DNA from 3 places in the Lelliottia nimipressuralis genome. Region 1 is predicted to be linked to each of the others. Evidence: predicted binding sites of a transcription regulator. Region 1 holds the regulator's gene; each other region holds the start of a gene.
What was found. The regulator Fur, encoded in region 1, represses iron uptake genes when iron is present. The targets are predictions, from matches to a motif close to ATAATAATGAGAACNACTATCAA.
Positions count from the first base shown of each region.

Region 2: sodA (superoxide dismutase [Mn]) is a predicted target of Fur. The motif match lies at 1,973-1,995, and genes of this name have one in related genera.
Region 3: fepD (Fe(3+)-siderophore ABC transporter permease) is a predicted target of Fur. The motif match lies at 2,107-2,129, and genes of this name have one in related genera.

Region 1 covers NZ_CP167172.1:1,335,038-1,338,318, reverse strand. Annotated here, with positions in the region: gene ybfF (esterase) at 1-161, shown strand, start outside; gene ybfE (LexA regulated protein) at 290-577, shown strand; gene fldA (flavodoxin FldA) at 735-1,265, shown strand; gene fur (ferric iron uptake transcriptional regulator) at 1,560-2,006, shown strand; gene chiQ (ChiQ/YbfN family lipoprotein) at 2,113-2,442, opposite strand; gene chiP (chitoporin ChiP) at 2,489-3,281, opposite strand, start outside.
Region 2 covers NZ_CP167172.1:4,606,735-4,610,015, reverse strand. Annotated here, with positions in the region: gene rhaR (HTH-type transcriptional activator RhaR) at 1-744, shown strand, start outside; gene rhaT (L-rhamnose/proton symporter RhaT) at 745-1,779, opposite strand; gene sodA (superoxide dismutase [Mn]) at 2,069-2,689, shown strand; gene yiiM (6-hydroxyaminopurine reductase) at 2,764-3,281, shown strand, end outside.
Region 3 covers NZ_CP167172.1:1,231,124-1,234,404, forward strand. Annotated here, with positions in the region: gene fepC (iron-enterobactin ABC transporter ATP-binding protein) at 1-101, opposite strand, end outside; gene fepG (iron-enterobactin ABC transporter permease) at 98-1,090, opposite strand; gene fepD (Fe(3+)-siderophore ABC transporter permease) at 1,087-2,091, opposite strand; gene entS (enterobactin transporter EntS) at 2,203-3,281, shown strand, end outside.

The sequences.
Region 1 (3,281 bases):
ATTCTCCGTACGTCACCGATGCCTATCGCGATACGCTGCTGGCGCAATTCCCACAGGCGCGTGCGCATGTGATCGCCGGAGCCGGGCACTGGGTTCACGCTGAAAAACCCGAAGCCGTGCTGCGGGCGATCCGTCGCTATCTCTCTGATAAAGCGATTTGATTAAAAAGCCAGCGACCGGTTGCCCGCAGGCTACCAGTCGTTGGCGTGCAGGTATCCGTGATGTATGATGTCGCGCTCATCGCCCCGGCAATAGCAGGGCCGCTCGTTTTCCCCGAAGTTTCTGAATCATGGCCAAAGAACAAACGGACCGCACGACACTAGATCTGTTCGCGACTGAACGTCGACCGGGACGACCAAAAACCAATCCGCTTTCGCGTGATGAACAGTTGCGCATCAATAAGCGCAATCAGCTGAAACGCGACAAAAGTCGTGGGCTTAAACGCGTCGAGCTGAAACTCAACGCGGAGGCCGCCGACGCCTTAAGTGAACTGGCCGATGCCCGCGAGATCAGCCGCAGCGAGCTGATTGAAGAGATGCTGATGGCACAGCTTCAGGCATGGCGCAGCACCAGGTGATCGTCTGAAAATCCCCTCAATTGTCCCTTTCATGTAGCACAGAGTGCAGTCCCGCGTGATAGCTGTTTCCGCAGACTTCCCTGTTCTGCTATGATTGCCCTTATCCGTGGACAATTTGCGCCACCATACCATTAAGTTTCAAGAGGTTATTTCACTCATGGCAATCATCGGCATTTTCTTCGGCAGCGATACCGGTAATACCGAAAACATCGCAAAAAACATTCAAAAACAGCTTGGTAAAGACGTTGCCGACGTACATGACATTGCTAAGAGCAGCAAAGAGGATCTCGAAGGTTACGATATTCTGCTGCTTGGCATTCCAACCTGGTACTACGGCGAAGCACAGTGTGACTGGGATGATTTCTTCCCGACGCTGGAAGAAGTGGATTTCAACGGTAAACTCGTTGCCCTCTTCGGCTGCGGCGACCAGGAAGACTACGCGGAATACTTCTGTGATGCATTGGGCACCATCCGCGACATCATTGAACCGCGCGGCGCGGCAATCGTCGGTCACTGGCCAACGGCGGGTTATCATTTCGAAGCTTCTAAAGGCCTGGCGGATGACGACCACTTTGTTGGCCTGGCTATCGACGAAGACCGTCAGCCAGAACTGACCGCTGAGCGCGTCGACAAGTGGGTAAAACAGATCCGCGAAGAGCTGCACCTCGACGACATCCTGAACGCGTAATGCAGTGATGAGGTGCAACTGACTACGTTGCACCTCATTGATAGATAATACCGATTAAAATAATTGCTACAAATTTTTAACTTTCGTGTTCATACCTGTACAATGTCCCCGGGTTAAAGTGGATGCCATCCAACAAGTTTGTTGGTGATACCACGTTTTTATAAGCATACTTTGCTTGAGACTTGCAGTTTTCATTTAGGCATGGCAGTTCTATAATGAGACGCATTATCCCAACTGCATTTTCTGTCACTTCTTCTAAGGAAGTGAATCGTTTAGCAACAGGACAGATTCCGCATGACTGACAACAATACCGCATTAAAGAAGGCTGGCCTGAAAGTTACGCTTCCTCGTTTAAAAATCCTGGAAGTTCTGCAAGGGCCGGACAACCATCACGTCAGTGCGGAAGACTTATACAAACGTCTGATCGACATGGGCGAAGAGATTGGACTGGCGACCGTATACCGCGTTCTGAACCAGTTCGATGACGCCGGGATTGTCACCCGCCATAATTTCGAAGGCGGTAAATCCGTTTTTGAACTGACGCAACAGCATCATCACGATCACCTGATCTGCCTCGACTGTGGCAAGGTGATTGAATTCAGCGATGACTCCATCGAAGCACGTCAACGTGAAATCGCCACCCGACATGGCATCCGTCTGACCAACCATAGCCTGTACCTGTATGGTCATTGTGCTGAAGGCGATTGCCGCGAAAACGAGCATGCACACGATACCAAATAATCGTGTTACAAACTCTGAGCCAACCTGACGGTTGGCTTTTTTTTTGCCTGCAATAAATGCAAAAACGCCCGGCAAGCTTTCGCGGCCGGGCGCTGAATACAACGAATTACTGTGCGTTGTTACTGCGGATCTCTTTCCAGATCTGATCGCAACGTTTTGCCACTTCCTGATCGTTACCGGTTTTACGCGCCTGAATGCAGGCCTGGTAATCCATCACGCGGATGTTTTCCTGCGTCGCGAACTGCTCATGGGCTTTCTCTTTCTTCAGCACCGTCAGTACGCTCTGACAGGCTTCGATTTTTTCCGGCGAGCCTTCAGCGGTGTTAATGCAGGTGCTGTAAGCCTCTTTCAGGCGAGAGTCTTCTTTCTGCGCCTGAGGTTGCGCGCAGGCGGTCAGCCCTGCGGCCAGCACAGCAACGAATGCGATTTTCTTCAACATGTCGGTCTCCATTCCGGCGGGAGTGATCCCGCCAGATCGTTCATCAGAAGATGGTGAAAGGTGCGATAACCATGAATTTCACGTCACGCTCATCCTGGAAGATGTTGCCGTAACCGCCCGAGTAGCTCGGAATATCGGAGTGGTTGTCGTATTGCGTGAAGTGCAGTTTGAACATGGTGCCTTTGGCGCGACCATCCTGCAGGGTATACATTGCATCCAGGCTGTATGAAGACTCTTTCAGACGATAGTTTGGATCGTAGTAGGCATCTGGCGTCGCCATGTCAGCTGGCTTCGCGTCCCATGCGTAGGCGTAAGATGCGCCCACCGCCCAGCCCGGCAGATTCCAGTTTTTAAGGTCATACATCGCGCCGAAGAAGAGCGCTTTTTCGCCGTCGGCGTTGAAGTCAGAACGGTTATCCCACCAGATATCCAGACGACCGTTAGACGAGGCGTACGTTGGCGTCATACGCTGCAGGAAGTAGCCCTGCTGCCCTTCCGCTTTAACGTAAGTTCCTTCGAGTCGCAAATCTACCTGACCAATTTTGTAGCCGAAGGTCAGAGCCTGCAGCCATGCGGTGCCGTCATACAGATCGTTTACGCCGCCATCGCTGACTTTGTCGCGCGTACCGTAGAACTGATAGCTGGTGGTCAGCGGGCCGCCAACGATATCGAATTTGTAGCTGGCTTTGGCGAAGTACTGATCGACGTAACCTTCTGCCTGACCGAATGCCGCTTCCAGTACCAGATCATTTTTGAAGTCATATTTCGCGCCGAGTGAGTGCAGATATTCCACCCGCGTCTTTTTATCGTTCTGGTAGAACTTGTCCATCTCGATG
Region 2 (3,281 bases), 1.4 Mb from region 1:
CACGAGTTTTGCGAGCTGGTGCTGGTGTGGCGCGGCAACGGTTTGCACGTCCTCAATGACCGCCCCTACCGCATCACCCGCGGCGATCTGTTTTATATCCGCGCGGAAGATAAACACTCCTACGCCTCGGTCAACGACCTGGTTTTGCAGAACGTGATTTACTGCCCGGACAGGCTAAAGCTCAACGTCGACTGGGCGGGGTATATTCCCGGGTTTAATGAGGCGCACACCGCGCCGCACTGGCGATTGAGCAGCAACGGCATGACCCAGGTACGACACGTCATCACCCAGCTTGAACAGGAGAGCCTGAAGGCCGAGCCGGGCGCGAACGAGATGGCCGAACTGCTGTTTGCCCAGCTGGTGATGACCCTCAAACGCTATCGCTACGCAACGGATAACCCTTCTGCCACGGCGCAGGAAGCGCTGCTTGATAAGCTGATTACCACGCTTGCGGGCAGCCTGAATCGCAGCTTTGTGCTGGAGAAATTTTGCGAGCAGGAGCAGTGCAGCGAGCGCACCTTGCGCCAGCAGTTCCGCACCCAGACGGGGATGACGGTGAACCACTATCTGCGCCAGCTGCGTATCTGCCACGCGCAGTATCTACTGCAACATACGGAACTGATGGTGAGTGAAGTCTCGACGCGCTGTGGCTTTGAGGACAGTAACTACTTTTCCGTGGTGTTTAACCGCGAGGTGGGGATGACGCCGGTTCAGTGGCGTCATCACAGTCGAAAAGCGGCGTGATCAGTTCGCCATGCCAAGGCCAACAATGTTGGCGGCAATAATAATCACCACGCAGCCCAGGCTCAGCACGCTCACCGGACGCCGTCCGGCGTTGTTCCACTCCTTCAGCACCAGCCCCACTATCCCGCCGCACAGTACGTAGAAGCTCATGTGCAGCATCCAGCTCATGTAGTCATACTGCGGTGGAATGCTGGCGTGGCCCCAGGCGTAGAAGAAGAACTGCAGATACCACATCAGGCCGCCAAGCGCCGACAGCAGCACGTTGGTGATGATCAGGTGTTTTGCCAGTGAGAAGTCGGCTTTTACCGACAGGTTCTTCACTTTTGCCAGACGAATAAAGCAGAAGCCGAGGTTCACCAGCGCACCGCCGCCCATAATCACCACGTAGCTCGGCAGGGCGACATAGAGCGGGTCCACGCCCAGCGCTGCTGCGGCTTCGTGCATCGGTTTGGCGGCGTTCATGGCGAAAGACATCCCGGCGGAGAAAATGCCGCACATCACCGCCAGAATCAGCCCTTTCTTCAGGTTGAACTCTTCAGCGCGGATGCCCATTTTGCGCTCTTTCAGCTGGCCTGCGCGGGTGACTATCCCCACGCCGATCACCGCTACCAGCACGCCGAGCAGCGTCATCTGGCCGCCTTTGGTGTTGATCAGCACGTCGAAATTACCGTTCAGGATTGGCGTCATCAGCGTGCCGACAATCAGGGTGATACCAATGGCGATCCCGATGCCCATCGACATCCCGAGATAGCGCATGGTCAGACCGTAGTTGATATTGCCGATGCCCCACATCGCGCCGAAGAGAAAGACCGGCAGCAGCGTGGAGGCGCTAAAGGAGGAGAAGTACCCCCAGAAATCGGGCAACAGCATGGCGCTGATGGTCCATGGCAGGATCAGCCAGGAAACCGTACCGCCCACGGACCACATGGTTTCCCATGACCAATGTTTGACCTTTTTAAACGGGGCATAGAAACAGGCTGCACTGGCTGCGCCTATCAAATGCCAGAAAATACCCATCGTAATCGCATGATTCATTTTTACGTCCTCATCGTTTTTATAGGCCGGTGGCTTCCCTCCGACCCGATGAGTGTAAAAATTAAGCGGCGAGCGAACCTTCAGAAGGTTGCCGCACTTTTCTTGTCCATGGCAATCAGCGCGTTAACCACGTGAGCAGACTCACAAATTCGGCATTGGCACAAAAATGGATAACCTTATAAAAAGTACGGCATTGATAATCATTTTCAATATCATTTAATTAACTATAATGAACCAACTGCTTACGCGGCATTAACAGCTGTGCCGCCCGACAATAATGGAGAGGATTATGAGTTATACACTGCCATCCCTGCCGTATGCCTATGACGCACTGGAACCGCATTTTGACAAGCAGACGATGGAAATCCATCACACTAAACACCACCAGACTTACGTGAACAACGCGAATGCGGCGCTGGAAAGCCTGCCAGAATTCGCCAACCTGTCTGCTGAAGAGCTGATCACCAAACTGGATCAACTGCCAGCAGACAAGAAAACCGTTCTGCGTAACAACGCTGGCGGTCACGCAAACCACAGCCTGTTCTGGAAAGGCCTGAAAACCGGCACCACCCTGCAGGGCGATCTGAAAGCCGCTATCGAGCGCGATTTCGGTTCCGTGGACAACTTCAAAGCTGAGTTTGAAAAAGCAGCAGCGACCCGTTTCGGTTCTGGCTGGGCATGGCTGGTACTGAAAGGTGACAAACTGGCTGTGGTTTCTACCGCGAACCAGGACTCCCCGCTGATGGGTGAAGCGATTTCTGGCGCGTCTGGTTTCCCAATCGTGGGCCTGGATGTGTGGGAACACGCTTACTACCTGAAATTCCAGAACCGTCGCCCGGACTACATCAAAGCGTTCTGGGACGTGGTGAACTGGGACGAAGCAGCGGCACGTTTCGCAGCTAAAAAATAAGGTTGCACGATAGCCTGTGAGAAGCGAGTCTGATGACTCGCTTTTTTTGTATCTGCAGAAAGGAGCCATGATACATGCAACATCCGGTGAATGTGTTTACAGGCAAGATCAGGGAGTACGACGGCAGCCGTCCGAGCGCGATTGCCAAAGTGCAGGTCGACGGTGAACTGACGCTGACCGAACTCGGGCTGGCGGGGGATGAGCAGGCCGAGAAAAAAATCCACGGCGGGCCGGAGCGCGCGCTGTGCCACTATCCGCGCGAACATTATCTGCACTGGGCGCGGGAGTTTCCTGAACAGGCGGATCTGTTCGTTGCCCCTGCATTTGGCGAGAATCTGTCGACGGACGGGCTGACCGAAAAGAACGTCTTTATTGGCGATATTTTCCGTTGGGGCGAAGCGCTGATTCAGGTCACACAGCCGCGCTCGCCGTGTTTTAAGCTCAACTATCATTTTGGTATCAGCGATATGTCCGCGCAGCTGCAAACGGCAGGCAAAACCGGCTGGCTGTATCGGGTGATTCAGGGCGGGCAGGTATCGGCGGATGCGCCGCTGGAACTCGCTTCACGACTCAGCGAGGTGTCGGTTTATGA
Region 3 (3,281 bases), 100 kb from region 1:
TGGCCGTCAGGAATCGAGACGCTCAGGTCGTCGACCACGATTTTTTTACCGTAGCCGAGGGTCAGTTTTTCGCCGCGCAAGCGGGAGGTGATGGCATTCATTTCTTGCGGGACTCCTGGACTAACAAGACGATGAGGTAAATCCCGCCAAGACTGACGGTCACCACCCCCACCGGAAGTTGATAAGGCATAAACAGCTGCTGGGCGCAAAGATCGGCGGCCAGTAAAAGTAATGCGCCGCACAGGGCTGCCTGGGTTAGGCCCCAGCGCGCGGTGCCGCTGATGCGTCGCGCAATGTGCGGAGCGACCAGAGCAATAAACGAAATCGGGCCCGCGATGGCAGTGGAGGCAGCGGTTAACACCACGGCGACCAGCATCAGGGTCAGGCGCGAACGCTCCACGCTGACGCCCAGCGCACAGGCGCTGTCATCGCCCATCTCCAGCAACCGCATTCGGCGCACCAGCAGCCAGGCACAGATAAACATCAGGGCGATAATCGGCGTGGTGGGCAGGGTTTTGGCCCACGTCAGGCCGTTGAGCGAACCTGCGTTCCACAGCCCCGCAGAGAGGGACGTTTCCAGCGAGGCGTGCAGCAACAGCCAGGTGTTGAAGGCCATCAGCATGGCGCGAATGCCGATGCCGATAATGATCAGGCGGAAGGTTTCGATGCCGTTGCGCCAGGCGAGCGCCCAGACCAGCAGCGAGGTGAGAATACCGCCCGCCATCGCCGCAAACGCAATGGCCGTCAGATGCTGGCCAAACAGCACCATCGCCACCAGCACGCCGCTCCATGCCCCGGTGTTGAAGCCCATCACGTCCGGGCTGCCGAGAGGGTTACGCAGCAGAGACTGGAAAATCGCGCCGCTCACACCCAGCGCGGCGCCGACCACAATCGCCATCATCACGCGCGGCAGACGCCACTCCGTCACAACCATGGTGATATTGCGCGGTGCGCTGCCGGTGAGGGCGTTAAACACCTGGCTGAAATCGAGGGGCACCGCGCCGCTGCGCAGACTCCAGACGGCAATCAGCAGGCTGGCGGCCACCAGCAGCAGGCAGGAGAAAACTAAACGTCGGGACGGGGCCATCACAGGGCACCTCCGCGCTGGCGTCGAACCAGGAAAATCAGCACCGGCGCGCCAATAAAGGCGCTGACCACCGAGACGCGCAGTTCGCCCGGTACCAGCACGCGGCCCAGAATATCGGCAAACAGCAGCAGCGTCGGCGTAGCGAGCAGCGTGACCGGCAGCAACCAGCGGTGATCGGCCCCGACAATCCAGCGCGCCATGTGCGGCATCATCAGGCCAATAAAGGCAATCGGGCCGACGACTGCCGTTGCGCTGCCGCACAGCACGGTGATCGCCAGTAAACCGAGCAGCTGCGTACGCGCCACGCGACTGCCGAGCGCGGTAGCGGTGTCGGTTCCGAGACTCAGGCTGTTCAGCGCCCGGCTGGAGAAGAGCGCGATGGTGGCGGCGATCAGCACCGGCAACGTCACCACTTTCAGGGTTTGTAATGTGCGAATATCCAGCGAACCGGCCTGCCAGAAGCGCAGCTGATCCCAGACGTCCGGGTTGAGCAGGGCGATGCCGCTGGACAGACCTTCGAGTACCGCGCCGAGCGCCACGCCCGCCAGCGTCAGACGGACCGGGCTAAGCTGGCCGCCGCCCTGGCTGCCGGTAAAGGCCACCAGCAAGGACGCGGCGAGGGCGCCGCAGAAGGCCATCAGCAGTTGTTCGCCGGGGGAGGAAAAACCAAACAGCGCCGCGCCGAGGACGATAGCAAAACTGGCACCGGCGTTAACGCCAAGAATGCCGGGGTCGGCGAGGGGATTGCGGGTCAGGGTTTGCATCAGCGCACCGGCGAGGCCAAGCGCCGCACCGGCCAGCAGCCCGGCAAGGGTGCGCGGCAGACGGGCGTCCAGCACAATAATGCAGTCTGCGCGTTGGCAGGTACCGGACAGGGCATCGACGATCGTGGATGCGGGCAGCGGTTTCGCGCCAACCAGCAGGCTGAGTGCAACAGCAAGAATGAGTAACAACAATAAAACGGGCACGGCAGCGGCGCGCACCGTCAAAGAGGAAGACGACATAGCAACATCCATGATTTGATAATGATAGTAATTATCGTTATCTATCTTATTTGGCTATGTTAGCATGTGCGGCCATGGAATTGGTAGAAAGTTAGACCACAAGGCCTTGTCATGAATCAAAAATCCTGGCTGCTCAACCTCAGCCTGCTGAAAACGCATCCGGCGTTTCGCGCCGTGTTTATCGCCCGTTTTATCTCCATTTTATCCCTTGGCCTGCTTGGTGTTGCCGTACCGGTGCAGATCCAGGCCATGACTCACTCCAGCTGGCTGGTCGGGCTTTCCGTCACATTGACGGGCAGCGCAATGTTTATCGGCCTGATGGTCGGCGGCGTGCTGGCGGACCGCTACGAGCGTAAAAAACTGATCCTGCTGGCGCGCGGTACCTGCGGCGTGGGCTTCGTCGGGCTGTGCCTGAACGCCTTGCTGCCGGAGCCGTCGCTTATCGCCATTTACGCGTTAGGGCTGTGGGATGGATTCTTTGCCTCGCTGGGCGTGACGGCACTGCTGGCGGCGACGCCAGCGCTGGTTGGGCGTGAAAATCTGATGCAGGCCGGGGCGATCACGATGCTCACCGTGCGCTTGGGTTCGGTGATTTCGCCGATGGTCGGCGGCCTGCTGCTGGCGACCGGGAATGTTGCCTGGAACTACGGCCTGGCGGCGGCGGGGACCTTTATTACCACGCTCACCTTGCTGCGCCTGCCGGTGTTACCCCCTCCGCCGCAGCCGCGTGAGCATCCGTTAAAATCACTGATGGCGGCGATCCGTTTTCTGTTCAGCAATCCGCTGATTGGCGGGATCGCGCTCCTCGGTGGGCTGCTGACGATGGCGAGCGCGGTGCGCGTGCTTTATCCGGCGCTGGCGATAGAATGGCAGATGAGCGCCTCGCAGATTGGCCTGCTGTACGCGGCAATCCCGCTCGGTGCGGCGTTTGGCGCCCTGACCAGCGGCAATCTGGCGCACAGCGCGCGGCCTGGACTGATCATGTTGTCGGCGACGCTGGCCTCGTTTATCGCCATCGCTTTCTTTAGCCTGATGCCATTCTGGGCGCTGGGTGTGGTGTGTCTGGCGCTGTTTGGCTGGCTGAGTGCGGTGAGCTCTTTGCTGCAATATACCTTGATTCAGACCCAGACGCCGGAAGGCATGCTCGGGCGGATCAACGGCCTGTGGACCGCGCAGAACGTGACGGGTGA